One region of the Streptomyces sp. NPDC092045 genome, then DNA from elsewhere that is predicted to be linked to it. Evidence: riboswitches for the same ligand, from Rfam matches in the RefSeq annotation. Region 1 holds a riboswitch; each other region holds the start of a gene.
The links. A riboswitch is a leader RNA that binds a small molecule or an ion and turns the genes downstream of it on or off. The one in region 1 is predicted to bind cobalamin.
Positions count from the first base shown of each region.

Region 2: another riboswitch for cobalamin. It lies ahead of ACIQKA_RS23535 (cobalamin biosynthesis protein); the one in region 1 lies ahead of ACIQKA_RS13755 (ribonucleoside-diphosphate reductase subunit alpha).
Region 3: another riboswitch for cobalamin. It lies ahead of cobN (cobaltochelatase subunit CobN); the one in region 1 lies ahead of ACIQKA_RS13755 (ribonucleoside-diphosphate reductase subunit alpha).

Region 1 is NZ_JBIVSC010000004.1:57,668-67,405, forward strand. It holds gene ACIQKA_RS13730 (HD-GYP domain-containing protein) at 1-138, shown strand, start outside; gene ACIQKA_RS13735 (hypothetical protein) at 218-1,198, shown strand; gene def (peptide deformylase) at 1,266-1,901, shown strand; gene ACIQKA_RS13745 (DUF2809 domain-containing protein) at 1,877-2,275, opposite strand; gene ACIQKA_RS13750 (ribonucleotide-diphosphate reductase subunit beta) at 2,538-3,554, opposite strand; gene ACIQKA_RS13755 (ribonucleoside-diphosphate reductase subunit alpha) at 3,554-5,929, opposite strand; cobalamin riboswitch at 6,059-6,199, opposite strand; gene ACIQKA_RS13760 (GNAT family N-acetyltransferase) at 6,249-6,758, opposite strand; gene mctP (monocarboxylate uptake permease MctP) at 6,840-8,465, opposite strand; gene ACIQKA_RS13770 (DUF3311 domain-containing protein) at 8,462-8,716, opposite strand; gene ACIQKA_RS13775 (GntR family transcriptional regulator) at 8,937-9,701, opposite strand.
Region 2 is NZ_JBIVSC010000011.1:51,942-61,679, forward strand. It holds gene ACIQKA_RS23525 (anion permease) at 111-1,385, shown strand; gene ACIQKA_RS23530 (hypothetical protein) at 1,398-1,619, shown strand; cobalamin riboswitch at 1,935-2,066, shown strand; gene ACIQKA_RS23535 (cobalamin biosynthesis protein) at 2,101-3,072, shown strand; gene ACIQKA_RS23540 (cobyric acid synthase) at 3,069-4,625, shown strand; gene ACIQKA_RS23545 (putative cobaltochelatase) at 4,693-6,801, shown strand; gene cobO (cob(I)yrinic acid a,c-diamide adenosyltransferase) at 6,801-7,409, shown strand; gene ACIQKA_RS23555 (cobyrinate a,c-diamide synthase) at 7,403-8,920, shown strand; gene ACIQKA_RS23560 (ZIP family metal transporter) at 8,923-9,651, opposite strand; gene cobC (Rv2231c family pyridoxal phosphate-dependent protein CobC) at 9,658-9,738, shown strand, end outside.
Region 3 is NZ_JBIVSC010000005.1:86,336-96,073, reverse strand. It holds gene ACIQKA_RS16255 (precorrin-2 C(20)-methyltransferase) at 1-300, opposite strand, end outside; gene ACIQKA_RS16250 (precorrin-8X methylmutase) at 297-947, opposite strand; gene ACIQKA_RS16245 (cobalamin biosynthesis protein CobG) at 944-2,212, opposite strand; cobalamin riboswitch at 2,423-2,557, shown strand; gene cobN (cobaltochelatase subunit CobN) at 2,597-6,214, shown strand; gene ACIQKA_RS16235 (DoxX family protein) at 6,325-6,672, opposite strand; gene ACIQKA_RS16230 (MarR family winged helix-turn-helix transcriptional regulator) at 6,765-7,211, shown strand; gene ACIQKA_RS16225 (DUF1648 domain-containing protein) at 7,556-8,509, shown strand; gene ACIQKA_RS16220 (GntR family transcriptional regulator) at 8,512-8,868, shown strand; gene ACIQKA_RS16215 (D-2-hydroxyacid dehydrogenase family protein) at 9,005-9,738, opposite strand, start outside.

The sequences.
Region 1 (9,738 bases):
GCGGGCGCGGCGCTCGACGCCCTGGAGAGGCTCCGGCTCGGCACCGCCCGCGACCACCACCCGGACGTCGTCGAGTCCCTGGCCAGGGTCCTGGCCCGGGGCGGGGCCTCCGGGATGACCCCGGTCGTCCCTGGGTAACCCATGGGTAATGAGCGCGTGTCCGACCGGGCATGGTTGGATGCGAACAAGAGGGTGAAGCGACCGGCAGGCGGGAATCGTGAAGATCTTCGGGAAGGTACGGCATCGGCCCTCCGCCTCGTGGCGGCAGGCCACCGACCGCGCGTTCACGCTGATCGGCGACGGCCGGTACGAGGACGCGGGCGCGCTCCTCACGCGCGCGGCGGACCTGGAGCCCTGGCTCTCCGAGTCCTGGTTCAACCTGGCGCTGCTGCACAAGTTCCGCCACGACTGGGAGCAGGCCCGGGCCGCCGGACTGCGCGCGGTCGCCCTGCTCGACAAGGAGACCGGCGCTCCCGACTGGTGGAACGTCGGCATCGCCGCCACCGCGCTCCAGGACTGGCCGCTGGCCCGCCGCGCCTGGCAGGCGTACGGGCTGCGGGTGCCCGGGGCCGCCTCCGGCACGGGCGAGCCCGTCGGCATGGAGCTGGGCAGCGCCGCCGTCCGGCTCTCGCCCGAGGGCGAGGCCGAGGTCGTGTGGGGCCGCCGGCTCGACCCGGCACGGATAGAGGTGCTCTCCATCCCGCTGCCGTCCTCCGGGCGCCGCTGGGGCGAGGTCGTCCTCCACGACGGCGTGCCGAACGGCGAGCGCACCACCACCGCCGGGCCCTCCTACCCGGTCTTCGACGAGATCGAGCTGTGGGCCCCCTCGCCCGTCCCCACCTGGGTGGTCCTCCTGGAGGCCGCGACCGAGGCCGACCGGGACGCCCTGGAGCAGCTCGCCGCCGAGGCGGGCTTCGCCGCCGAGGACTGGTCGTCCTCCGTGCGGCTGCTCTGCCGCGCCTGCTCCGAGTCGACGATGCCGAGCGCCGAGGGCGAGGGCGAGCACTCCGACCCCCACGACCACAGCGAGCCGGGGCACCCCGGGCCGCTCGGCCACCGCTCGCCCGGCGAGCTGTGGGTGCCGGAGCGGGAGTGCGGCATCGCGGCCCCGGCCGGGCTCGTGCGCGGACTCCTCGACGGCTGGGTGGCGGACAGCCCGGACAGCCGCGAGTGGCGGGATCTCGAAGAGGTCTGCTGAGCGGCCCGCCCCTTCCCCGTAGGCTGTCCTCCGACGGAATCGGGTTTTCAGGAAGGCGCGGCCGGACATGGCGCAGCAGGAGACGGACGAGCAGACGCAGATCAACGACGGTTTCGTCGTGGACACGGAGGACTGCGAGGCGCGCGAGCTCGCCCACCGCGAGCGCGGCAAGGCCCGCCCGATCACGGTCGTCGGCAACCCGGTGCTGCACAAGGAGTGCAAGGACGTCACCGCGTTCGACGACGAGCTCGCGGCGCTGATCGACGACATGTTCGCCAGCCAGAAGGCCGCCGAGGGCGTGGGCCTGGCCGCGAACCAGATCGGCGTGGACCTCAAGGTCTTCGTCTACGACTGCCCGGACGACGAGGGCGTCCGCCACACCGGCGTCGTGATCAACCCGGTGCTCCAGGAGCTGCCGGCGGACCGCCGCGTCCTGGACGAGTCCAACGAGGGCTGCCTCTCCGTGCCGACCGCCTACGCCGAGCTGGCCCGCCCGGACTACGCCGAGGTCCACGGCCGCGACCCGCAGGGCAACCCGATCAAGGTGCGCGGCACCGGCTACTTCGCCCGCTGCCTCCAGCACGAGACGGACCACCTCTACGGCCGCCTCTACATCGACCGCCTCTCCAAGCGGGACCGCAAGGACGCCCTGCGCCAGATGGAGGAGGGCACCCCGCGCTACGAGACGGTCCCGAACGACTGATCCGCGCCTCTTCGTGCCCGTACGGCGCGGTGGACGGCCCAGCCGAACACCGCGCCGACCGCGTACCAGAACAGGTCCGGCGCGTTGAACGACGTGCCGAACACGAGCCGCGCGAGCGTGCTGTGCGCGGCCAGCTCCGCCGGGACGCCGCTCAGCTGGAACAGCTCCACGGCGCAGCTGAACCCGAGCGCGGTCCCTGCCGCCGCCCCTGCCTCGACGCGGGGTGCGAGGAGCACCACGAGGGTCATGACCAGCACCGTGTAAAGCGCGTCTCCCGCGTGCTCGGCGACGATCCCGGACCCCGTGGAACGGGCTCCGAGTCCCACGGCGACGACCACCAGGGCCGCACCGCCCGCCCGGAGGCGCGTCCGCATGCGATCGTCCGTGCCAGAGCCTGGCGTCATCGCTCCGTGCCTTTCTCGAAGTCGACCAGGACCTGAGAGGCCAGATCCACCCGCGCGCCGGACAGCAGGCCCCGGTCGAACCGCCACGGCACCCCCCGATGTCATCCGTTGCCGCGTCCCGCCTCGCGCACGTGGTGGTGCCCGCACGATACGGGTGCCGGATCCGCCGGAGCGGGGCATACGGCGAAGGGCCCCGCACTCCGGAGAGTGCGGGGCCCTTTCCCTTACGTGCTCAGAAGTCCTCGTCCAGGTCCACCGAGCCCTCGACCGCCACCTGGTAGGCGGACGGGCGGCGCTCGAAGAAGTTGGTCAGTTCCTGGACGCCCTGGAGCTCCATGAAGGAGAACGGGTTCTCCGAGCCGTACACCGGGGCGAAGCCGAGGCGCTGGAGGCGCTGGTCGGCGACGCACTGGAGGTACTCGCGCATCGACTCGGTGTTCATGCCCGGCAGGCCGTCGCCGCACAGGTCGCGGCCGAACTGGAGCTCCGCCTCCACGGCCTCCTTCAGCATGTCCGTGACCTGCTGCTGGAGCGCGTCGTCGAAGAGCTCCGGCTCCTCCTTGCGGACGGTGTCCACGACCTCGAAGGCGAAGTTCATGTGCATCGTCTCGTCGCGGAAGACCCAGTTGGTGCCGGTCGCCAGACCGTGCAGCAGGCCCCGGGACCGGAACCAGTACACGTACGCGAAGGCGCCGTAGAAGAACAGGCCCTCGATGCACGCGGCGAAGCAGATCAGGTTGAGCAGGAAGCGGCGGCGGTCGGCGGCCGTCTCCAGGCGCTCGATCTTCTCGACCGAGTCCATCCACTTGAAGCAGAACTGCGCCTTCTCGCGGATGGAGGGGATCTCCTCGACCGCGTCGAACGCGGCGGCGCGGTCGTCCGGGTCGGGCAGGTAGGTGTCGAGCAGCGTCAGGTAGAACTGGACGTGCACGGCCTCCTCGAAGAGCTGCCGGCTCAGGTAGAGCCGCGCCTCGGGGGAGTTGATGTGCTTGTACAGCGTCAGGACCAGGTTGTTCGAGACGATCGAGTCGCCCGTCGCGAAGAACGCGACCAGACGGCCGATCATGTGCTGCTCGGCCGGGGTCAGCTTGGCGAGGTCGGCGACGTCCGAGTGGAGGTCGACCTCCTCGACGGTCCAGGTGTTCTTGATCGCGTCCCGGTAGCGCTCGTAGAAGTCCGGGTAGCGCATGGGACGGAGGGTGAGTTCGAAGCCCGGGTCGAGCAGGTTCTTCTGTTCGGTGGAGCTCATTACTGGCAGGCCTCGCAGGACTCGGGGTTTTCCAGGGAGCAGGCGACCGCGTCGGGGTCGGCGACCTGCTGGACGGGGATCGGCGCGGCGGCGGCCGTCGACGCCTGGGCGGCGCGGGCGATCCGGGTGGCCGGGCGGGAGCGCAGGTAGTACGTCGTCTTGAGGCCCTGCTTCCAGGCGTACGCGTACATCGACGACAGCTTGCCGATGGTGGGCGTCTCCAGGAACAGGTTCAGCGACTGCGACTGGTCCAGGAACGGGGTGCGGGCGGCGGCCATGTCGATCAGGCCGCGCTGCGGGATCTCCCAGGCCGTGCGGTACAGCTCGCGCACCTCGGCCGGGACCCAGGTGAAGCCCTGCACCGAGCCGTTGGCGTCGCGCAGCGCCTCGCGGGTCTGCGCGTCCCAGACGCCGAGCCTCTTCAGCTCGTCGACCAGGTACGAGTTGACCTGGAGGAACTCGCCCGACAGCGTCTCGCGCTTGAACAGGTTGGAGACCTGCGGCTCGATGCACTCGTACACGCCGGCGATCGAGGCGATCGTCGCGGTCGGCGCGATGGCGAGGAGGAGGCTGTTGCGCATGCCGACGGCGGCGATCCGCTCGCGCAGCGCCGTCCAGCGCTCCGGCCAGTTCAGCTCCACGTCGTAGTGGTCGGGGTGCAGCACGCCCCGGGCGGCGCGGGTCTTCTCCCAGGCGGGGAGCGGGCCGTTGCGCTCGGCGAGGTCGGCGGAGGCCTCGTACGCGGCGAGCATGATCCGCTCGGCGATCCGGGTGGAGAGCGCCCGCGCCTCGGGGGAGTCGAAGGGCAGCTTCAGCTGGAAGAAGACGTCCTGGAGGCCCATGGCGCCCAGGCCGACCGGACGCCAGCGGGAGTTGGAGCGGCCCGCCTGCTCGGTCGGGTAGAAGTTGATGTCGACGACCCGGTCGAGGAAGGTGACGGCCGTGCGGACGGTCGCGTCCAGGCGCTCCCAGTCGATGTCCGAACCGGACACGAACGCGCCGAGGTTGACCGAGCCCAGGTTGCAGACCGCGGTCTCGCCGTCGTCCGTGACCTCCAGGATCTCCGTGCAGAGGTTGGAGGAGTGGACGGTGTGGCCGGGCTCGGCGGTCTGGTTGGCCGTCCGGTTCGAGGCGTCCTTGAAGGTCATCCAGCCGTTGCCGGTCTGGGCCAGGGTCCGCATCATCCGGCCGTACAGGTCGCGGGCCGGCATCGTCTTGCGGGCCAGGCCGGCCGCCTCGGCCCTGCGGTAGGCGGCGTCGAACTCCTCGCCCCACAGGTCGACGAGCTCGGGCACGTCCGAGGGGGAGAACAGCGACCACTCGGCGTCGGCGTTCACGCGGCGCATGAACTCGTCCGGGATCCAGTGCGCCAGGTTCAGGTTGTGCGTGCGGCGCTGGTCCTCGCCCGTGTTGTCGCGGAGCTCCAGGAACTCCTCGATGTCCGCGTGCCAGGTCTCCAGGTAGACGGCGGCGGCGCCCTTGCGGCGGCCGCCCTGGTTCACGGCGGCGACGGAGGCGTCCAGGGTCTTCAGGAACGGCACGATGCCGTTGGAGTGCCCGTTGGTGCCCCGGATCAGCGAACCGCGGGCGCGGATGCGGGAGTACGAGAGGCCGATGCCACCCGCGTGCTTCGAGAGGCGCGCGACCTGGTGGTAGCGGTCGTAGATGGAGTCCAGCTCGTCCTGCGGGGAGTCCAGGAGGTAGCAGGAGGACATCTGCGGGTGGCGGGTGCCGGAGTTGAAGAGCGTGGGGGAGGACGGCAGGTAGTCCAGCCGGCTCATCAGGCGGTACAGCGCGGCCACTTCGTCGAGCGCGCGGACGCTCTCGTCCTCGGCCAGGCCGCAGGCGACGCGCAGCATGAAGTGCTGCGGGGTCTCGATCACCTTGCGGGTGATCGGGTGGCGCAGCAGGTAGCGCGAGTAGAGGGTGCGCAGGCCGAAGTAGCCGAAGCGGTCGTCGCCGGCGCGGTCGATCGTGGCGTCGAGGCGGTCGGCGTGCAGCGCGACGAACTCGGCGGTGCGGTCGGCGATCAGGCCCTCGCGGTGGCCGACGGCGACCGAGGAGGAGAAGTCGACCGAGCCCTGGGAGGCGGCCTCGTCCGCGATGGTGACGGTGAGGAGCCGGGCGGCGAGCCGGGAGTACGCCGGGTCCTCGGCGATCAGGCCGGCGGCCGCCTCGGTGGCCAGCTCGCGCAGCTCCGCCTCGTCCGCGGCGGAGCTGCGGCCGCGGAGCGCGGCGGCGGCGACCCTGCCGGGGTCGGTGTCGGGGAGATCGGCGGTGAGGTCGGTCAGGGTCCGCAGCAGTACGGTCCCGGGGCCGTCGCTCTCGACCGCGGAAGCCTCGGCCGAAGCCGGATCGGCGGGCGCGATGGTCACGTGGGGGCTCTCCCTCGCTCGGCTCGGGGCCTCGGCGGGGGAGGGCGGACGGGCGGGCGTCCAGGCGTGACGCGCCGCGTCCACCGGCCCACTCCGCGAGGCCCGGACGTCTGTGGCACCCGGAACGGAAGGACCGGGTGCGCTGTCGGCAGGTGTTCGGACTCACCCCGGACGAAACCGCACGAAGCACACCGTTGCGGGACAGTTCCGGATTCGCGCCGGATTCCCCTGCGTCGACAGCGAGGACGAGCATACATGTGGGGGGCGCCGCTCATGGCACCCCCCACATGTTGTGTCGCCCCCTGGAAGGGACTTGGGCTCAGAACTCCAGGGAGTAGGTGCGCAGAGAGTGATCGGGGGAGGGCTCCCAGTCCCGGTGCGGGGTGCGGACGAAGCCCGTCCGCTCGTAGATCCGGTGCGCCGCGATCATCTCCGCGCCCGTCGAGAGCACGATCCGGGCGCACCCCGGGAGGGCCCGCGCCCGGTCGACACAGGCCCGTACGAGGGCCTCCCCGACGCCCCGGCCGCGGGCCTCCCGGGCGACCGCGAGCATCCGGAACTCGGCCTCGCCGGCCACCGCGATGTCGGCCCACGGGGTGCCGCCCCGGGCGAAGGTCACCCCGCCGACGATCCGCCCCGCCGCGTCCCCGGTGTCCTCCGCGACGAGGACCTCGCTCTCGCGGGCCCGCCGCTCCGTGTCCCGCAGCACGGCCAGGTAGGAGTCCTCGGCACCGTACTTCAGCAGTCCGTCGTCCAGATAGGTGCGCCCGGTCAGTTCGCCGAGCACCTCGTACTCCTCGGGCCGTACCGCCCTGATCGTGAAGTCCATGGGGGAAGTGTGCACACCGGGGACGCGCCGGGGCCCGGGGCCTCCTGGTGGAGGTCCCGGGCCCTTTCGGCGCTGCCGGTGTCAGTGGGTGGGCGTGGTGGCCTTCTCCATCTCGACCCGGACGCCGGGGTCGCCGGCGTCGGCCGTGTAGTCCGACGGAGAGGTCTCGTCGACGCCCTCGGGGGCCTTGAGGGCCTTGAGGACGAAGGTGAGGACCACGGTGACCACGACGTTGAGGACGAAGGCGGTGAGGCCGATGTAGCCGATCTCGCCGATGCCCGGGATCTCGGCGGAGGAGCCGCCGAAGTGCTTCTGGGTCGGGCTGGCGACGCCGTAGGCGGCGACCGTGCCGTAGACCATGCCGACGGCCCAGCCCGCGAGCAGCGCCCAGCGGTGGAACCAGCGGGTGAACAGGCCGCCCACCAGGGCCGGGAAGGTCTGGAGGATCCAGATGCCGCCGAGCAGCTGGAAGTTGATCGCGACCGTCTTGTCCATGGTGAGGACGAAGGCGAGCGCGCCGACCTTCACCAGGAGCGAGACGATCTTGGAGACCTTGGTCTCCTGCGCCGGAGTGGCGTCCGGCTTGATGAAGTCCTTGTAGATGTTCCTGGTGAAGAGGTTGGCCGCGGCGATCGACATGATCGCGGCCGGGACGAGCGCGCCGATGCCGATCGCGGCGAACGCGACGCCCGCGAACCAGTCCGGGAACATGGTCTCGAAGAGCTGCGGAATGGCGAGCTGGCCGTTCTTCACCTGGATCCCGGCGGCGATCGCCATGAAGCCGAGCAGCGCGAGCAGGCCCAGCATCAGCGAGTACAGTGGCAGGATCGTGGTGTTGCGGCGGATGACCTCGCGGCTCCGGGACGACAGCGTCGCCGTGATGGAGTGCGGGTACATGAAGAGCGCGAGCGCGGAGCCGAGCGCGAGCGTCGCGTACGTCCACTGGCCGGCCTCGCCGGGGACGAGCGCGCCGCGCGGCTTGTCGGTCGCCGGGTTGGTCTGTGCGAAGGCCTCGCCCGCCTTGCTGAAGATCTCGTCGAAGCCGCCCAGCTTGATCGGGATGTAGATGATCGCCACCGCGATGACGATGTAGATCAGGGTGTCCTTGACGAAGGCGATGAGCGCGGGGGCGCGCAGGCCGGAGGAGTACGTGTAGGCCGCGAGGACGCCGAAGGCGATGAGCAGCGGCAGGTCCTTGACGAACCAGTGGGTGTTCTCGCCGCCGCCGACGCCCATCACGTCCAGGACGGCCTGGATGCCGACGAGCTGGAGCGCGATGTACGGCATGGTGGCGAGGATGCCGGTGACCGCCACGGCCAGCGACAGGCCCTTGGAGCCGAAGCGGCCCCGGACGAAGTCGGAGGTGGTCACGTACCCGTGCTTGTGCGAGACCGACCACAGGCGCGGCAGGAAGGTGAAGATCAGCGGGTAGACCAGGATCGTGTACGGGACGGCGAAGAAGCCGGCCGCGCCCGCAGCGTAGATGGCCGCCGGGACGGCGACGAAGGTGTACGCGGTGTAGAGGTCGCCGCCGAGCAGGAACCAGGTCACCCAGGTGCCGAAGGACCGGCCGCCGAGGCCCCACTCGTCGAGGCTGTGCTCGTTCTCGGCCCTGCGCCAGCGCGAGGCGAGGAAGCCCATGACCGTGACGGCCAGGAAGAAGAAGATGAAGACGGCGAGCGCCACGCCGTTCACGCCGTCCTTCATCGCGCGTCGCCTCCCTCGCGGGACCGCTGGTCCCGCTGCCACAGCTTGTACGCGATCATGGTGAGCAGGGTGGAGACCAGCACCCAGAGCATCTGGTACCAGTAGAAGAAGGGGATGCCCGCGAAGAGGGGTTCGGCCTTCGCGTAGGAGCCCACCCAGAGCATCGCCACGAACGGGGCGACGAGACAGAGCGCGATCACCACCCGCAGGGGGGTGACGGTCGGTTGTTTCCCTTGTGCCGCTTCTGACATGGCGATGTCGTCCCCTCGCTGATCACCTCGGTAATGCTGGGGAAATCTAGGGGACGCGTCCGCTCCATGGAACCCCCGTCCGCATAACGGATCTGTTTTGTCGGAAGCGGCCCTCTTCGATCGCCGGCGGCGCCGTGCGGAGGGAATACGACATTCCCGGAAACGCGAAACGGCCGCACCCGACGGGGGTGCGGCCGTTGCGCGGGAGGGGCGCCGCCGCTCAGTCGTTGGGGCGCTGGAGGCGGGCCACGAACTTGTACCGGTCGCCCCGGTAGACGGACCGCACCCACTCCACCGGCTCGCCCTGCGCGTCCAGCGAGTGGCGGGAGAGCATCAGCATCGGCAGGCCCACGTCCGTGCCGAGCAGCCCGGCCTCGCGCGGGGTGGCGAGGGAGGTCTCGATGGTCTCCTCGGCCTCGGCGAGGTGCACGTCGTAGACCTCGGCGAGCGCGGTGTAGAGCGAGGTGTACTTCACCAGGGAGCGGCGCAGGGCCGGGAAGCGCTTCGCGGACAGGTGGGTGGTCTCGATCGCCATCGGCTCCCCGCTGGCGAGCCGCAGGCGCTCGATGCGCAGGACCCGGCCGCCGGCCGAGATGTCGAGCAGTCCGGCGAGGGTGTCGTCGGCGGTGACGTAGCCGATGTCGAGGAGCTGGGAGGTGGGCTCCAGGCCCTGGGCGCGCATGTCCTCGGTGTACGAGGTGAGTTGCAGCGCCTGGGAGACCTTGGGCTTGGCCACGAAGGTGCCCTTGCCCTGGATGCGCTCCAGGCGCCCCTCGACGACCAGTTCCTGGAGGGCCTGGCGCACGGTGGTGCGGGAGGTGTCGAACTCGGCGGCGAGCGTCCGCTCCGGCGGGACGGGCGTGCCGGGCGGCAGGGTCTCGGTCATGTCGAGCAAGTGCCGCTTCAGCCGGTAGTACTTGGGCACGCGCGCGGTACGGGTGGGCGTCCCGCTCTCTGTCTCCGTGCTGCCCGCGTCCGTGGCCATGGCCTGCCTTCCCGACTCCTGTGCTGTTGCCGTCACC
Region 2 (9,738 bases), on a different contig from region 1:
ATCTCTTGACACCGGTTAGGGACACCACGCCGCCCGACCCAGTTCATCTTCCGTTCACCCAGGTTGCTTACGTTCGACCAGCCACTGACGTCGAACGATTGCCTGGGTAAATGGAACACATCACGCTGCTGCTCGCCATTGTGGTCGTGACAGCTCTCGTGTTCGATTTCACGAACGGTTTCCACGACACCGCCAACGCGATGGCCACGACCATCTCGACCGGTGCGCTCAAGCCCAAGACGGCGGTGGCCATGTCCGCCGTGCTCAACCTCGTCGGCGCGTTCCTGTCCGTGGAGGTCGCCAAGACGATCTCCGGCGGGATCATCAACGAAGAGGGCATCCGCACGGAGGTGATCTTCGCCGCGCTGGTCGGCGCCATCCTGTGGAACCTGCTGACCTGGCTGCTCGGACTCCCGTCCAGCTCCTCCCACGCGCTCTTCGGCGGCCTCATCGGCGCCGCGGTCATGTCGGCCGGCTGGTCGGCCGTGAACGGCTCCACCATCGTCACCAAGGTCCTCATCCCGGCCGTCGCCGCGCCGCTCGTCGCGGGCCTCGCCGCGATGTTCGCGACCAAGCTGACGTACAGGATCAAGGCCGACCCCGGGGCGAAGGCCACGGCCAAGGGCTACCGGGCCGGTCAGATCGCCTCCGCCGGTCTCGTCTCCCTCGCCCACGGCACCAACGACGCCCAGAAGACGATGGGCATCATCACCCTCGCCCTGGTCACCCAGGGCGTCGTCGCCCCCGGCTCGAACCCGCCCCTCTGGGTCGTCGTCTCGGCCGGCGTCGCCATCGCGCTCGGCACCTACCTGGGCGGCTGGCGCATCATCCGCACCATGGGCAAGGGCCTCACCGACCTCCAGCCGCAGCAGGGCTTCGCCGCCCAGACCAGTGCCGCGACGGTCATCCTGGCCTCCTCGCACCTCGGCTTCTCCCTCTCCACCACCCAGTCCTGCTCGGGTGCCGTGATGGGCGCCGGCCTCGGCCGCAAGGGCGGCGTCGTCCGCTGGTCGACCGCGACCCGGATGTTCGTCGCCTGGGGCCTGACCCTGCCCGCCGCGGGCCTGGTCGGCGCCGGCGCCGAGTTCCTCACCAAGCAGGGCCCCTGGGGCATCGCCGCCGTCGCGGTCCTCCTCGTGACCGGCTCGGCCGTCATCTGGGCGCTCTCCCGCCGCAAGCCGGTCGACCACCACAACGTCACGGCCGACGACCTCGACGCCCCCGGCGCCGAGCCCGCGGGCGTGGTGACCACCGCCATCGCGGCCGTCACCCCGCCGCCGGCCGGCTCCGTGGCCGCCGTCACCGACGAGGACCTCAAGGCGACCATCCTCGCCCCGGCCCCCACCGACCCGACCGCTCCCCCGGCCCCGGCCGCGAAGGTCTAAGGAAAGAACCACATGAAGATCGACTGGGCAGCCCTCGGCTCCGTCTTCGGCGTCAGCCTCGTGGCCACCGTCGCCCTGGTGGGCCTCTTCAGCCTCGGCATCGTCGGCCTCACCAAGCAGGAGGGGGCCGCGGCCCGGGGAGGCTCCGCCGCCCTGGCCCGCACCGGCGCCTACGCCTGCTTCGGGCTGTGCCTGGCCGCCGTGGCGTACGGCATCTACCTGATCGTCGTCTGACGGTCCCCGCTCCACCGGCCGGGGGGGGGGGGGGGGGGGGGGGGGGGGGGGCCGGCCCCCCGGGCGGGGGGGGGGGGGGGGCGGGGGGCGGGGGGCGGCGGGGGGGGGGGCGGGCCGGGCCTCGCGGGTCCAAGGGGTCTGCCCGAGGGGGGGGGGGGGGGGGGGGGGTCCGGTGGTGGGGGGTGGGGGGGGGGGGGCCCCCCCCCCCGGGGGGGGGGCCGCCCCCCGGGGGGGGCCCCCCCCCCCCGGCCCCTTTCCTGTGGTGCTCCGCACAGTGCGCCGCCGCAGGTCAAGGCTGGGTTGACGCCCGTTCTCGGGGCGTGGTGGACTGCCGAGGCCATTACGGCGGCAGCAGAGGAAGTCCGGTGCGAATCCGGCGCGGTCCCGCCACTGTGACCGGATCCGAGGGTCCGGGAGTCAGGAACTCTCGCCGCCGGTCACGTCGATCCAGGGCGCGGACCCTGAGTGAGGACATAGCGCCATGCCCGGCCGCAGCAGAGCCACCGGTGTCTTCGCGTACGGAGCGGCCGCGGGCCTCGCCGTCGACCTGCTCCTCGGCGACCCCCGCCGGGGCCACCCCGTCGCCGCGTTCGGCCGGGCCGCCGCCGCCGTCGAGCGGCGCCTCCACCACGACCACCGCGGCTGGGGCGCCCTGCACACCGCCGTCTGCGCCGGTTCCACCGCCGCCCTCGGCGCCCTCGCCGCCCGGGCCGTGCGGGACCGGCCGGCCGCCGCCGCCGCGCTGACCGCCGCCTCCGTGTGGGCCGTCGTCGGCGGGACGACCCTGGGCCGGGAGGCCCGCGCGATCGGCGGGGCGCTGGCCGCCGGGGACCTGGAGGTGGCCCGCGAACGGCTGCCCCACCTGTGCGGGCGCGACCCGCAGTCCCTGGACGGTCCCGCGATGGCCCGCGCGGTCGTCGAGTCGGTCGCCGAGAACACCTCGGACGCCGTGGTCGGCGCCCTGTTCTGGGGCGCGGTCGCGGGCGTGCCGGGGCTGGTCGGCTTCCGGGCGGTCAACACCCTGGACGCGATGGTCGGCCACAGGTCCGCCCGGTACCGCCGCTTCGGCTGGGCCTCGGCCCGCCTCGACGACCTGGCCGGCTGGCCGGGCGCGCGCCTGACGGCCGTGCTCGCCACCGCCGCCGGCGGGAACCCGCGCGGAGCCGTGCGGGCCTGGCGGGCGGACGCGCCGAAGCACCCGAGCCCCAACGCGGGCCCGGTCGAGGCCTCCTTCGCGGGCGCGTTGGGCGTACGGCTCGGGGGCACCCTCTCGTACGGCGGGCGCGTCGAGCACCGGCCGGTCCTGAACGGGGAGGGGCGGGCCGTCGAGGTGGCGGACATCGAACGGGCGGTGGCGCTCTCGCGCCGGGTGACCGCACTGACCCTGGCCGCCTGCGTGGGCGGCCGTCTGATCGCCGGCGCGGTGAAGCGCGGGAAGCGGAGGAGCGCATGAGGGGCGGGAGGGGCGGGGGCCTGCTGGTCGCCGGGACCACGTCCGACGCGGGCAAGAGCGTCGTGACGGCCGGGATCTGCCGGTGGCTGGTCCGCAAGGGCCTGAGGGTGGCGCCGTTCAAGGGGCAGAACATGTCCCTCAACTCCTTCGTCACGCGCGGGGGCGCCGAGATAGGCCGGGCCCAGGCCATGCAGGCGCAGGCCGCCCGGGTCGAGCCGACCGCGCTGATGAACCCGGTGCTGCTCAAGCCGGGCGGCGACCGCTCCAGCCAGGTCGTCCTGATGGGCAAGCCGGTGGGCGAGATGAGCGCCAAGGGGTTCTTCGGGGGGTCCGGGGGGTCGTCCCCCGGGAAGGCGCTGCACGGGGGCCGGCGGAAGGAGCTGTTCGAGCCGGTCATGGCGTGCCTGGAGGAGCTGCGGAGCACGCACGACGCGGTGATCTGCGAGGGCGCGGGCAGCCCGGCCGAGATCAACCTGCGGCGCACCGACATCGTGAACATGGGCGTGGCGCGGGCCGCGAAGCTGCCCGTGGTGGTGGTCGGGGACATCGACCGGGGCGGGGTCTTCGCCCAGTTCTTCGGCACGACGGCGCTGCTGTCGCCCGAGGACCAGTCGCTCGTCGCCGGGTACCTGGTGAACAAGTTCCGGGGCGACGTGGGCCTGCTCGAACCCGGGCTCGACATGCTGTACGGCCTGACGGGGCGCCGGACCTTCGGCGTCCTGCCGTACGCGCACGGGCTCGGCATCGACGAGGAGGACGGCCTGCGGGTCTCCCTGCGGGGCACCGTCCGGGAGTCGGTCGTGGCGCCGCCGCTCGGCGCGGACGTGCTGCGGGTCGCCGTCTGCGCCGTCCCCCTGATGTCCAACTTCACGGACGTGGACGCGCTGGCGGCCGAGCCGGGCGTGGTCGTCCGGTTCGTGGACCGGCCCGAGGAGCTGGTCGACGCGGACCTGGTGGTCGTGCCGGGCACGCGCGGCACGGTGAAGGCGCTCGCCTGGCTGCGGGAGCGCGGCCTCGCGGACGCCCTGGCCCGACGCGTGGCCGAGGGCCGCCCGGTGCTCGGCATCTGCGGCGGCTTCCAGGCCCTGGGCGAGCGGATCGAGGACGAGGTCGAGTCGAAGGCCGGTGTGGTCGACGGGCTCGGACTCCTTCCCGTACGGGTGCGGTTCGGGGTCGGGAAGATCCTGGCCCGGCCGGTCGGCGAGGCGCTCGGCGAGCGGGTCGAGGGGTACGAGATCCACCACGGCGTCGCGGACGTACGAGGGGGGGAGCCCTTCCTGGACGGGTGCCGGGTCGGCTCCGTGTGGGGCACCCACTGGCACGGCTCGCTGGAGAGCGACGGCTTCCGGCGGGCGTTCCTGCGGGAGGTCGCGGCGGCGGCCGGACGCCGGTTCGTCCCGGCCCCGGACACGTCGTTCGGCGCCCTGCGCGAGGAGCAGCTCGACCGGCTCGGCGACCTGATCGAGGAGCACGCGGACACGGACGCGCTGCTGCGGCTGATCGAGGAGGGCGCCCCGGCGGGGCTGCCGTTCGTGCCGCCCGGGGCGCCGTGAACGGGCCCGCCGCCGACGGCCGCGCGCCGTCGTCCGAACACCAGCGATTCGAAGGAGAGACCACCCGATGAGCACCCGGTACCCGTTCACCGCCGTCGTCGGCATGGACGACCTGCGGCTCGCGCTGCTCCTGAACGCCGTCAGCCCGGCCGTGGGCGGTGTGCTCGTCCGGGGCGAGAAGGGCACCGCCAAGTCCACCGCCGTGCGCGCGCTCGCCGAGCTGCTGCCGGCCGTGCCGGTGGTCGCGGGCTGCCGGTTCAGCTGCGACCCGGCCTCGCCCGACCCGGGCTGCCCGGACGGGCCGCACGAGGCGGGTCCGGGGGCCGAGCGGCCCGCGCGGATGGTCGAACTGCCCGTCGGCGCCTCCGAGGACCGGCTCGTCGGCTCGCTCGACATCGAGAAGGCGCTCGCGGAGGGCGTGAAGGCCTTCGAGCCGGGCCTGCTCGCCGACGCCCACCGGGGCATCCTCTACGTCGACGAGGTCAACCTCCTGAGCGACCATCTGATCGACCACCTCCTCGACGCCGCCGCCATGGGCTCCTCCTACGTGGAGCGCGAGGGCGTCTCCGTGCGGCACGCCGCGCGGTTCCTGCTCGTCGGGACCATGAACCCCGAGGAGGGCGAGCTGCGGCCGCAGCTCCTCGACCGGTTCGGGCTCACCGTGGAGGTCGCCGCCTCCCGCGAGCCCGAGCAGCGGGTGGAGGTCGTGCGGCGGCGGCTCGCCTTCGAGGACGACCCGGCCGCGTTCGCCGCGCGCTGGACCGGCGAGGAGAGCGCGCTGCGCGGACGGATCGCCGCCGCGCGCGCCCTCCTTCCGCAGGTGGTCCTCGGGGACGCCGTGCTGCTCCAGATCGCCGCGACCTGCGCCGCGTTCGAGGTGGACGGCATGCGGGCCGACATCGTCATGGCCCGCACCGCCACCGCGCTCGCCGCCTGGGCCGGACGGACCGGGGTGACCTCCGAGGACGTGCGGCAGGCCGCGCTCCTGGCCCTCCCCCACCGCCGCCGGCGCTCGCCCTTCGACGCGCCCGGACTCGACGAGGACAAGCTCGACGAGACCCTGGAGCGGTTCAAGGGCGAGGAGCCGGAGTCCGGCCCGGACGAGGACCCCGACCCGGAGCCGGACGGCCCGGGCGACGGCGGTCCGGGGGACGGAGGGCCGGGCGACGGCGGGGCCGGTCCGGACGGCGGCGGGATCCCGCCGCAGGGCGACGGGCCCGCGCCCGAGGACGTACCGGCGCCGGAGGAAGCGCCCGAGCCCGAGCCGGCTCCCGCTCCACGGAAGGCCGGGGCCGGTTCCGGCGAGCGGGCCGCCGTCAAGGCCGCCGAGCCCTTCCGTACGAAGGTGCTCAGCGTGCCCGGTCTCGGCGAGGGCGCGGCCGGGCGCCGCTCCCGGGCCCGCACCGAGCACGGCCGTACGACCGGCTCCACCCGGCCCCGGGGCACGCTGACCAAGCTGCACCTGGCGGCGACCGTGCAGGCCGCCGCCCCGCACCAGAGGGCGCGCGGGCGGACCGGACCGGGGCTCGTGGTCCGGCGCGACGACCTGCGGCAGGCGACCCGGGAGGGCCGCGAGGGCAACCTCGTGCTCTTCGCGGTCGACGCCTCGGGCTCGATGGCCGCCCGGCAGCGGATGAGCGCGGTCAAGGGCGCGGTGCTCTCGCTGCTCCTCGACGCCTACCAGCGGCGCGACAAGGTCGGCCTGGTCACCTTCCGGGGCCGGGACGCCGAGGTGGCGCTGCCGCCGACCTCGTCCGTGGACGCGGCCGCCGCACGGCTCGAACAGCTTCCGACGGGCGGGCGCACGCCCCTGTCGGCCGGGCTGCTCAAGGCCCACGACGTGCTGCGGGTCGAGCGGCTGCGGGACCCCTCGCGCCGCCCCCTGCTCGTCGTCGTGACGGACGGGCGGGCGACCGGGGGGCGGGCGGCCGGCGACCCGGTGGCGCTCGCCGCCCGCGCGGCGCGGCTGCACGCCGCCGAGGGCACGGCGTCGGTCGTCGTGGACTGCGAGACGGGGCCGGTGCGGCTCGGCCTGGCCGGGCAGCTCGCGCGCGAACTCGGGGGCACGGCGGTGACGCTGGACGAGCTGCGCGCCGACTCGATCGCCGGGCTCGTCAGGGACGTACAGGCAGGACAGACCGGACACGCAGCACAGACAGCCAGGAGGGCCGCTTAATGCCGCAGGGACAGCCGACCGTCGTTCCCGACGACGGTCTGACCACCCGTCAGCGCCGCAACCGCGCGCTGGTGATGGTGCACACGGGCGTCGGCAAGGGGAAGTCGACCGCCGCCTTCGGCATGGCGCTGCGCGCCTGGAACCAGGGCTGGCCGATCGGGGTGTTCCAGTTCGTGAAGTCCGCCAAGTGGAAGGTCGGCGAGGAGAACGCCCTCAAGGCGCTCGGCGAGACCGGCAAGGGCGGCACGGTCACCTGGAACAAGATGGGCGAGGGCTGGTCCTGGATCCAGCGCGAGGTCGCCGAGGGCGAGCAGTCGCACGAGGACAAGGCCCGCGAGGGCTGGGAGCAGGTCAAGCGGGACCTCGCGGAGGAGAGGTACAAGTTCTACGTCCTCGACGAGTTCGCCTACCTGCTCCACTGGGGCTGGATCGACGTGAACGAGGTCGTGGAGGTGCTGCGCGACCGTCCCGGTCAGCAGCACGTCGTCATCACCGGCCGCAACGCGCCCCCGGAGCTGGTGGACTTCGCGGACCTCGTCACCGACATGTCCAAGGTCAAGCACCCGATGGACGCCGGTCAGAAGGGCCAGCGGGGCATCGAGTGGTAGCACGTCTCGTCATCGCCGCGCCCTCCTCGGGCGCGGGCAAGACCACGGTCGCGACCGGCCTGATGGCCGCGTTCGCGGGCCGCGGCCTGGCCGTCTCCCCGCACAAGGTCGGCCCCGACTACATCGACCCCGGCTACCACGCGCTCGCGACGGGCCGCCCGGGGCGCAACCTCGACGCGTACATGTGCGGCACGGGCCTGGTGGCGCCGCTCTTCCTGCACGGGTCGCGCGGCTGCGACCTGGCCGTGGTCGAGGGGGTCATGGGGCTGTACGACGGCGCCGCCGACCAGGGCGAGCTGGCGTCCACCGCGCAGGTGTCGAAGCTCCTGAAGGCGCCCGTGGTGCTGGTCGTGGACGCGTCGTCGCAGTCGCGTTCGGTGGCGGCGCTCGTGCACGGGTTCGCGTCCTGGGACCCGGAGGTGCGGATCGGGGGCGTGATCCTCAACAAGGTCGCGACCGACCGGCACGAGCACCTGCTGCGGGAGGCGCTCGGGGAGTCCGGGGTGCCGGTCCTCGGGGTGCTGCGGCGGGCGCCCGCCGTGGCGACGCCGTCGCGGCACCTGGGGCTCGTGCCGGTGGCCGAGCGGCAGGCCGCCGCCGTGGAGGCGGTGGCGGCGCAGGCCGAACAGGTCCTGGCCGGATGCGACATGGAGGCGCTGCTCGCGCTCGCGCGGTCGGCTCCGGAGCTGTCCGCGGAGGCGTGGTCGCCGGCGGTCGTGGGGCGCGCGGTCGCGGGCCGGCCCCGGATCGCGGTGGCCGGCGGGGCCGCGTTCACCTTCTCGTACGCCGAGCACACCGAGCTGCTGACCGCCGCCGGGGCGGAGGTCGTCACCTTCGACCCGCTGCGGGACGAGGCCCTGCCCGAGGGGACCTCCGGGCTCGTGATCGGCGGCGGCTTCCCCGAGATGTACGGGGGCGAGCTGTCCGCCAACGAGCCGCTGCGGAAGGCCGTGGCGGACCTCGCCGCCTCGGGCGCGCCGGTCGCGGCCGAGTGCGCCGGGCTGCTCTACCTGGCGCGGTCGCTCGACGGCACGCCCATGTGCGGGGTGCTCGACGCCGACGCGCGCATGTCGGAGCGGCTGACGCTGGGGTACCGGGACGCGGTGGCCGTCGGCGACAGCGTCCTCGCGCCGGCCGGGGCGCGGATGCGGGGGCACGAGTTCCACCGCACCGTGATCGAGCCGGGCGCCGGGGAGCGGGCCGCGTGGGGGCTGCGGCAGCCGGAGCGGCGCGTGGAGGGCTTCGTGCGGGGAGGGGTGCACGCCAGTTACGTGCACACGCACTGGGCGGGCGCGCCCGAGGCGGCGGCGCGGTTCGCGGCGGCCGCCGCCGACTGGAGCGCGGGCGGCCGGGCGGCGGACGGTTCCGTCGCGGGCGGTCCGGTCTCGGGCGGTCCCGTTTCGAGCGGTTCCGTCGCGGGCGGTCCGGTCTCGGGCAGTCCGGTTTCGAGCGGTTCCGTCGCGGGCGGTCCGGTCTCGGGCGGTCCGGTCTCGGGCGGTCCTGTTTCGTGAGGTCAGCCGCCGGAGGCTCCCACCACGAGCCAGATGAAGCCGACGCCCGCCACCGTGCACAGCAGGGTGGAGCGGGCGGGGTGGTCGTGGTGGGCCTCGGGCAGGATCTCGGCGGCGGCGAGGTAGAGCAGGGCGCCCCCGAAGAAGCCGAGATAACCGCCGAGAAGTTCCTCCGGAAGGGTGAACAGCAGAGTGGAGGCGGCGCCGAGGACCGGGGCGACGGCGTCCGCGACGAGCATCGCGAGGGCCTTGCGGCGCGCGTTCCCGTAGAGGCTCGTGATCGTGTACGTGTTGAAGCCGTCGGCGAAGTCGTGGGTGATGACGGCGAGGGCGACGGTGGCGCCCATGCCGCCGCCTACCTGGAAGGCGGCGCCGAGGGCGATGCCGTCCATGAGGCTGTGGCCGACCATCGCGGCGGCGGCCGTCATGCCGACCTGGGGGACCCGCTCGCCGGCCGCGACGCCGTGCGCGGCCCGGCGCACGGCGAGCAGGCGCTCGACGGCGTGGGCGAGGAGGAAGCCGCCGACGAAGAGCAGCAGGGCCTCCGGGACGCCGAAGACCTCGTGCCCGGCGGCCTCCAGGGCCTCGGGCAGGAGGTCGAGTCCGACGACGCCGAGCATGAGCCCGCCGGCGAGTCCGAGGACGAGGTGACGCCGGTCGGTGACGCGTCCGGCGACCCATCCTCCGAAGAGCGTCATGAGGAACGCGCCGAGCGCGACGACCACAGCCATGGGGCTTTGCTATCGGATGGGAAGGCGTCCGCGCACCTCGGTGTGGGCGCCCGGTCGGGCGTCCCGGCGGACGAGGTGCTGGCCCTC
Region 3 (9,738 bases), on a different contig from region 1:
GGCGAGCCGGGCCGCCGCCTCCTCGTAGAAGTCGTTCAGGGCGCCCCGGTAGCCGCCGGGGTGGTCCGTGGTCTCCACCGTGAGCGGGTACGTCAGCCGCTCCTCGACGTGGTCCTCGCGCAGGTGCGGGGCCGCGATCGAGCGGGCGATGGAGCGCCCGTGGCGGGCCGAGTGGTAGGCGATCACGTCGGCCTCGGCGATGGCCTTCACGGCGGCGAGGGTGAGGAGGTCCGGGTCGCCGGGCCCGAGCCCCACGCCGTACAGCTTGCCGACGGTGTTTCCGGCCGGGTTCCCGGTCACTGCTGGATCTCCGCTTCGTGCGCGAGGGCGTTGATCGCGGCGGCCGTCATGGCGCTGCCGCCGCGCCGGCCCCGGACGACGAGGTGGTCGAGGCCGAGGGTGTTGTCGGCGAGGGCGTCCTTGGACTCGGCGGCGCCGATGAAGCCGACCGGTATGCCGAGGATGGCGGCGGGCCGCCCCGCGCCCTTCGCGACCATCTCCAGGAGGTGGAAGAGGGCGGTGGGCGCGTTGCCGATGGCGACGACGGAGCCTTCGAGGCGGTCCCGCCACAGTTCGAGGGCGGCGGCGGAGCGGGTGGTGCCGAGCTCGGCGGCCAGGGCCGGGACGGCCGGGTCGGAGAGCGCGCAGAGCACCTCGTTGTCGGCGGGCAGCCGCTTGCGGGTGACGCCGCTGGCGACCATCTGCGCGTCGCAGAGGATCGGCGCGCCCGCCCGGAGCGCGGCGCGGGCGCTCGCGACGACGCCCGGCGAGTACGCGATGTCCTGGACGAGGTCCGTCATGCCGCAGGCGTGGATCATCCGGACCGCCACCTGGGCGACGTCGGCGGGCAGGCCCGTGAGGTCCGCCTCGGCGCGGATCGTGGCAAAGGAGCGGCGGTAGATCTCCGTGCCGTCCTTCTCGTAGTCGAACATCCTGTTCTCGCTCATCTCGTTGTGCGGGGCGCGGTACGGGCCGTGGTGACCGCGGGGGCCAGATCGGTGCGGGGGACGGGGGCGCCGTCGACCAGGTAGCCGCCGCCGGGGGCGGCGAGGACGTCGACCCAGTCGCCGTGCGGGTGTCCGCAGCGGCGCTCGCACCCGGAGTAGTGGACGGGCAGGCCGGGGCGGCCGGGGACCGCGTCCGCCCGGACGTCCGCGAGGGACTTGGCGCAGCCGGGCCGCCCGGTGCAGGCGCTGACGCCGGCCCAGGGGGAGTCGGGCCGGGTGATCAGTCCGGCCGCGTCGAGCGCGGGCGCCCGGTCGGGTCCGGCTCCGACGACTACGGCTCCGCGCCAGGGGGTGAGCCGGACCTCGTCGGCGGGCAGCAGGGCGCGGAGCTGGGCGGCGGTGAGGCGGCCGAGGGGGGCGAGCACGTGGAGGGCGGCGGGCCCGAGGGGGCCGGGGGCGGGCGGCGGCCCCTGCGGCAGGACCGGCTCGGACACCTCTTCCGCGGCGAGCGCCTCTCGTCCGTCGCGCCTTGCGTCTCGTACGTCGCGCACGTCTCGTACGTCTCGTACGTCGGGCCCGGAGCCCTCCGGCAGCTCCCGCACGCGCCAGACGCCGGTGCCGGCCGCGCGGGCGGCGGAGAGGAAGACGTGGGCGGCGGCGAGGGCGGCGCGGGGCGCGTCGGCGGCGGCGACGCGCACGGCCCGGCCGCCCAGGTGCAGGAGCGCGGTGCGGGGGTCCACTGCGACCAAGGTCACATCCCCGCCGAGGCCGGTGACGTCGCCGCGGCCGTCGTCCAGGACGAAGAGGAAACGGCCCGAGAGCGCGGCGGCCCAGGGCGCGGCGCAGAGCCGTTCGTCCAGCTCGCGGGCCCACAACTGCACGTCGGCCGCGCCGAGTCCGTCGAGGCCCGCGGCCGGGGAGGCCACGATGTTGCGGACGCGCTCGTGGGTGGCCGAGGGCAGCAGGCCCGCCTCCGCCAGGAGCGCCGCGAGCTCCGCCCCGCAGCCGTCCGCGAGGCCGCGCAGCTCGGCGTTCCCGCGCGAGGTGACGCTGATCCGCCCGTCCCCCAGGGCCTCGGCGGCGTCCGCCAGGACCTCCACCTGACGTGCCGTCAACCTTCCTGCGGGCAGCCGCAGTCGGGCCAGGTGCCCGTCGTCGGCGGAGTGCAGCCGCAGCGCCCCGGGGCAGGCGTCGCCGCGCTCCCGCACACGGGGTGCGCCGGGGGCGGGCTTCGGGGTCGGGACGGGCGGCATGGCGGCGAGCATACCCACGGGAAAACCGGCGGCCGGCGGGGTGTGACCGGCCTGACTCCGGGTGCCGCGGCGGGGGCACGGGGACCGGCTCCCCGGGAGCAGGCGGGGGCACGGGGATCGGCTTTCCACGAGCCGGACGGGTGTGAGCCGGCACGCCCCGGCCCCGCTCCGGTGTGATCCGCCCGACCCTCCCGCTCCCTCCGGCGTCCGGAGTTCACGATCTAGGATGCAAGCGGCATGGGGTCCCAGGACCCCGGGGAGGAAGCCCGGTGAGATTCCGGCGCGGTCCCGCCACTGTGAGCCGGCCCGGCACCTCCGGGCCGGTGAGTCAGGAACTCCTGCCGTCCACACGACCACCCGGGGCGCGGACAACCCCGAGGAAGGCCTGCGCTCGCCATGCTTCTGCTGCTGTCGCACTCCGACACCGACCTGCTCAGTGCCCGCGCGGCCGGCGGACCGGTGGAGTACCGGTTCGCCAACCCGTCCCGGCTCCCGCTCGCCGACCTCGACGGGCTCCTCGACGGCGCCGAACTCGTCGTCGTCCGGCTCCTCGGCGGCCTCCGCTCCTGGCAGGACGGGCTCGACGCGATCCGCGCCGCCGGGAAGCCGGTCGTCGTGCTCAGCGGCGAACAGGCGCCCGACGCGCAGCTCATGGAGGCGTCCACCGTGCCCGTCGGCGTCGCCACCGAGGCGCACGCCTACCTGGCGCACGGCGGCCCCGCCAACCTGGAGCAGCTCGCCCGCTTCCTCTCCGACACCGTCCTGCTCACCGGCCACGGCTTCGAGGCCCCGGCCGCCGCCCCGACCTGGGGCCCGCTGGAGCGCACGCCGAAGGCCACCGAGGGCCCGACGATCGCCGTGCTCTACTACCGCGCCCACCACATGAGCGGCAACACCGGCTTCGTGGACGCCCTGTGCGAGGCGATCGAGGACGCCGGAGCCCGCGCCCTCCCGCTGTACGTGGCCTCCCTGCGCGCCCCCGAGCCGGAGCTGCTCGACACCCTCCGCACCGCCGACGCCATCGTCACCACCGTCCTCGCGGCGGGCGGCACCAAGCCCGCCGAGGCGCAGGCCGGCGGCGACGAGGAGGCCTGGGACGCGGGCGCGCTCGCCGCGCTCGACGTGCCGATCCTCCAGGCCCTCTGCCTGACCGGCTCGCGGTCCGCGTGGGAGGAGAACGACGAGGGCCTCTCCCCGCTGGACGCCGCCAGCCAGGTCGCGGTCCCCGAGTTCGACGGGCGCCTGATCACCGTCCCGTTCTCCTTCAAGGAGATCGACGAGGACGGCCTGCCCGCGTACGTGGCGGACGCCGAGCGCGCGGCCCGCGTCGCCGGGATCGCCGTGCGGCACGCCCGCCTGCGGCACATCCCGAACGCCGAGAAGAGGCTCGCGCTCGTCCTCTCCGCGTACCCCACCAAGCACTCCCGCATCGGCAACGCCGTCGGCCTCGACACCCCCGCCTCCGCCGTCTCCCTGCTGCGCCGGCTGATCGAGGAGGGCTACGACTTCGGGCCCGCCGAGGACCTCCCCGGCCTGGTCTCGGGCGACGGCGACGAGCTGATCTACGCCCTCATCGAGGCCGGCGGCCACGACCAGGACTGGCTGACCGAGGAGCAGCTGGCCAGGAACCCGGTCCGCATCCCGGCCGCCGACTACAAGCGCTGGTACGCGACCCTCCCCGAGGAGCTGCGCACCCACGTCGAGGAGCACTGGGGCCCGGCGCCCGGCGAGATGTTCCTCGACCGGTCGCGGAACCCGGAGGGCGACATCGTGCTCGCCGCCCTGCGGCGCGGGAACCTCCTCGTCCTCATCCAGCCGCCGCGCGGCTTCGGCGAGAACCCGATCGCGATCTACCACGACCCCGACCTCCCGCCGTCCCACCACTACCTGGCCGCCTACCGCTGGATCGCGGCCCGCGCCGAGGACGGCGGCTTCGGCGCCGACGCCATGGTCCACCTGGGCAAGCACGGCAACCTGGAGTGGCTGCCCGGCAAGAACGCCGGCCTGTCCGCCGCCTGCGGTCCGGACGCGGCCCTCGGCGACCTGCCGCTGGTCTACCCGTTCCTGGTCAACGACCCGGGCGAGGGCACCCAGGCCAAGCGGCGCGTGCACGCGACCCTGGTCGACCACCTGGTGCCGCCGATGGCCCGCGCCGACTCGTACGGCGACATCGCGCGCCTGGAGCAGCTCCTCGATGAGTACGCGCAGATCTCCTCCATGGACCCGGCGAAGCTGCCCGCGATCCGCGCCCAGATCTGGACCCTGATCCAGGCCGCCAAGCTCGACCACGACCTCGGTCTGGAGGAGCGCCCGGAGGACGACGGCTTCGACGACTTCCTGCTGCACGTCGACGGCTGGCTGTGCGAGGTCAAGGACGCCCAGATCCGCGACGGCCTGCACGTCCTCGGCGGCGCCCCGGCCGGCGAGGCCCGGGTCAACCTGGTCCTCTCCATCCTGCGCGCCCGCCAGATCTGGGGCGGCACGCAGGCGCTGCCCGGTCTGCGCGAGGCCCTGGGCCTGGACGAGTCGGCCGCGACCCGCACCACCGCCGACGAGGCGGAGGCCAGGGCGCGCGAGCTCGTCGAGGCGATGGAGGCCGCCGACTGGGCGGTGGACGCGGTCGAGGCGGTCGCGGCCGACCACGGCCCCGACGTGCGGGCCGTGCTGCGCTTCGCCGCCGAGCAGGTCGTGCCGCGCCTGGCCGCCACCACCGACGAGCTGGCGCACGCCGTGCACGCGCTCAACGGCGGCTTCGTGCCGGCCGGTCCGTCCGGCTCCCCGCTGCGCGGCCTGGTCAACGTCCTGCCGACCGGCCGCAACTTCTACTCCGTCGACCCGAAGGCCGTCCCCTCCCGCCTCGCCTGGGAGACCGGACAGGCGCTCGCGGACTCGCTCCTGGAGCGCTACCGCACCGACAACGGCGAATGGCCGACCTCCGTGGGCCTCTCCCTGTGGGGCACGAGCGCGATGCGCACCGCCGGCGACGACGTCGCCGAGGCCCTCGCCCTGCTCGGCGTCCGCCCGCTGTGGGACGAGGCCTCGCGCCGCGTGAACGGCCTGGAGCCGATCCCGCTCGCGGAGCTGGGCCGTCCGCGCATCGACGTCACCCTGCGCATCTCGGGCTTCTTCCGCGACGCGTTCCCCCACGTCATCGGCCTCCTCGACGACGCCGTACGCCTGGTGGCCGGCCTTGAGGACGAGTCCGCCTCGGACAACCACGTACGGGCCCACGCGCAGGCCGACCTGGCCGAGCACGGCGACGAGCGGCGCGCCACCACCCGCATCTTCGGCTCCCGGCCGGGGACGTACGGCGCGGGCATCCTCCAGCTGATCGACTCCCGCGACTGGCGCACGGACGCCGACCTCGCCGAGGTGTACACGGTGTGGGGCGGTTACGCGTACGGGCGCGGGCTGGAAGGGCGCCCGGCGCGGGCCGAGATGGAGACCGCGTACAAGCGGATCGCGGTGGCCGCGAAGAACACGGACACGCGCGAGCACGACATCGCGGACTCGGACGACTACTTCCAGTACCACGGCGGCATGGTGGCGACCGTGCGCGCGCTCAAGGGCACGGCCCCCGAGGCGTACATCGGCGACTCGACCCGCCCGGAGACCGTCCGCACCCGCACCCTGGTCGAGGAGACCTCCCGGGTCTTCCGGGCCCGCGTGGTCAATCCGCGCTGGATCGAGGCGATGCGCCGCCACGGCTACAAGGGCGCGTTCGAGCTGGCGGCGACCGTCGACTACCTCTTCGGGTACGACGCCACGACGGGCGTGGTGGCCGACTGGATGTACGACAAGCTGACGCAGGAGTACGTCCTCGACCCGGAGAACCAAGCCTTCCTGAAGGAGGCCAACCCCTGGGCCCTGCACGGCATCGCGGAGCGCCTCCTGGAGGCCGAGTCGCGCGGCATGTGGGAGAAGCCGGACCCGGAGACCCTGGCCGCGCTGCGGCAGGTGTTCCTGGAGACGGAGGGCGACCTCGAAGGGGACGTGGACGGCTCGGACGACTGACGCGCGACCCTGCCGCGCCGTCGCGTACGGCGTCACGGCCCGGCCGACCACTCGGCCGGGCCGTTCCGCGTTCCCGTGCCGGTGCCGTGGCCGCCCCTCCCGTGGTGCGGTCAGGCGGAGGCTATGCGCAAGACCAGGGCGGCCGCCGCGAGGAGGGTGAGGACCGCGACCGGGGCCACCGCGTGGTCCTTCGCGCGCAGGTGGGTGACGAGGGCGCCGAGGAAGTAGAGGACCACGCCGATCGCCGCCGCCACGCCGAGCGCGGGCACGGCCAGGCCCACGAGCAGACCGATCGCGCCGGCCGCCTTCGCGGTCGCGAGCCACGGGAACCAGGATTCCGGGACGCCGAGCTTCGTCATGCTGCCCGTGATCTGCGGATTGCGCGTGAAGGTGAGGAAGACGGAGCCGGAGAGCGCGAGGGCGAGCAGCACCGCGACGACGGCATGGGCGATGAACATGGGAGCACTCCAACGGTAAGTCAGCTTCAATCGTTGAACTGTATCAACGATTCATGGTGCTCCACAATAGGGCCGCTGTTACGGTGGAGGGCATGGCAGCAGCCCTCCCGAACGACCGCCTCGGCTTCCTCCTCTCCTTCCGCGGGGAGCTCACCGGCGCGCGCATCCGCGCCGCCCTGGGCGTCGCGGGGCTGCACCCGAGGAGCGTCATGACGCTCATGCAGCTCGCCCCCGGCGCCATGGGTCAGCGGGACCTGGCCGCCGCCATGGAGGTCGACCCCAGCCAACTGGTCGCGATCCTCAACGAGTTGGAGGACCAGGGGCTCGCGGAGCGGCGGCGCGACCCCGCCGACCGGCGCCGCCACATCGTGGAGATCACGGAGGCGGGCGCGACCGCCCTGGAGCGGGTCGACACGGCGGTGAACGCGGCGGAGCGGGAGCTCTTCGGCGGCCTCACCGACGCCGAACAGGCCCTGCTGCGCAGCCTGCTGGACCGGGTCGTGGTCGACCCGGCCGACCACGACTGCGGGGCCGGGTAGCCCGGGGGGCCGCACCGCCGACCCTCCGCGCCCTCCGGTCCCCCCGCGCCCTCGGCTCCTCCCCACCCTCCGGCCCCCCGCGCCCCGCGCCCCGCGCCCTCCGGCCCCCGCGCCCCGCGCCCTCCGGCCCCCGCATCCTCCGGCCCCGCACTCTCCACCCTCCGGCCCCGCACCCTCCGCCGCACCTGCCTGGCCGACCCTTCGAGGGCGTGGTGAAGGGTGGTCAACGGCGCCTGAAAACCTCCCCTTTGCGCTGATCCGCTCCGTTCGGCGGACGATTCGTGCTGCCCGAGGCCCTCCCCGAAGCCACTTGTTCTAGTAGAGTGCGAACAAGGGAGGTTTTCATGAACCGTGCAACACCTCGTCTCCGCGCACTCGCCGCGCTCCCCTTCGTCCTCGCGACCGTCGCGTACCTGCTGGTGCTCGCCCTCTGGTACGACCGGCTCCCCGACCCCCTCGCCACCCACTTCGGCCCCGACGGCGGGGGCCGCGCCGACGGCTTCACCGGCCTCGCCGCCTACGCCCTCGTCAGCACGGGCCTGCTCCTCGCCGCCGCCGTCGGCTGGAACCTCTTCGTCCGCCGCACCGCCCTCTGGGGCGCCTGGGCCACGGTCGGCTTCACCGGAGGGCTGCTCGTCCTGATCCTGCGGGACAACCTGGACGCCGCCGACGCGGCCGAGGTCGTCTCCCCCCTCTCCAACCTCACCGTCGCGGCCGCCGTCGCCGCCGTCCTCGCCCTCGCGGGCCTGGCCCTGACCCGGCTCGTCCCCCGGGAGGAGCCGGCCCCCGGACCCGGCGCCCCGGACGGCCCCCGGCTCCCGCTCGGCCCGAGCGAGGTGGCCGGCTGGTCCCGCTCCACCGGCTCCCGGACCCTCACCGTCCTCGCGGTGCTCGCCCTCGCCGCCGTCCCCGCCACCCTGCTCCTGGCCCCCTGGCCCGAGGCCTGGCTCGCCCTCCTCGGGCTGGTCGTCGGGGTGCCGGGCCTCGCCCTCGCCCGCGTCCGGGTCACCGTCGACCGGCGCGGCCTCACCGTCCGGCCCGCCCTCGCGCCCCGGCCCCGGGTCCGCGTCCCGCTCGACGAGGTCACCGGCGCCGGCGTCCGCGACGTCGACCCCGTCACCGAGTTCGGCGGCTGGGGCTACCGGGTGTGGCCGCAGCGCACGGGCGTCATCCTGCGCTCTGGCGAGGCCCTCGTCGTACGGCGGGACGGCGGGCGCGAGTTCGCCGTCACCGTGTCCGACGCGCGCACCGCGGCCGCCCTCCTCAACACCCTCGTCGAACGGCGTGGGAGGCTCTGACCGTGCTCTTCCGCGTCGACCCGGCCTCGGCCGTCCCCCTCGGTGACCAGATCGCCGCCTGCGTCCGGGGAGCGCTCGCCGACGGCTCGGCCGCCCCCGGCGAACGGCTCCCGGCCGCCCGGGAGCTCGCCGACTCCCTGGGAGTCAACGTCCACACCGTCCTGCGCGGCTACCAGCGGCTGCGCGAGGAGGGGCTGATCGAACTCCGCCGCGGACGGGGCGCCATCGTCGTCCCCGGCGCCACCGCCCCCGACCGCGCCCGGCTGGTCTCCCGGCTGCGCGAGGCGGCGGCTGAGGCCCGCGGACTGGGCCTCACGGAGCAGGAGTTCCTGGACCTGGCGCGGACGAGCCTGGGATAGGAGGAACCCCGCGCCCCGGGCGGGCCCGCGCCCCGGAAGCGTCACGCACCCCGAACGCCCCCGCACCCCGAACGCCCCCGCGCCCCCGAAGCGTCCCGCGCCTCGGCCGGGCCCGCACCCCGTGCGGGCCCGCGCGTCAGGCCAGTTCGCGGACCGGCGAACCCGCCAGGAACGCCTCGACGTCCTCCACCGCCTGCCCGAAGTACCGTCCGTAGTTCCCCTCCGTCACGTACCCGAGGTGGGGGAGGGCCAGGACGTTCGGCAGGGTCCGCAGCGGGTCGTCGACGGGCAGCGGCTCCGTGTCGTAGACGTCGAGGCCCGCCCCCGCGATCCACCCCTCGCGCAGCGCCCGCAGCAGCGCCCCGCCGTCGACCAGACCGGCCCGGGAGGTGTTGACGAGGTACGCGGACGGGCGCATCGCCCGCAGTTCGGGCTCCCCGACCAGGCCCCGGGTGCGGTCGGAGAGCACCAGGTGCAGGGAGACGAAGTCGCCCTCCGCCATCAGCTCCCGCCGGTCCGCCACGAACCGCACGCCGTGCTCGGCCGCCCGCTCCTCCGTCAGGTTCGGGCTCCAGGCGGCGACGTCCATGCCGAAGGCGAGGCCGATCCGGGCCGCCTTGGCGCCGATCTTCCCGAGGCCGACCAGCCCCAGGGTCCGGCCGGCCAGGTCGGTGCCGACGGTGGACTGCCAGGGCCCGCCCTCCCGCACCGCCCGCGCCTCGGCCGGCACGTGCCGCGCGAGGCCGAGGATCAGCGCCCAGGTCAGCTCGGTGGGCGGCTCGGAGCTGCTGGCCGTGCCGCAGACGGTGACGCCCCGGGCGCGGGCGGCGGCGACGTCGATCGAGGCGTTGCGCATGCCGGAGGTGATCA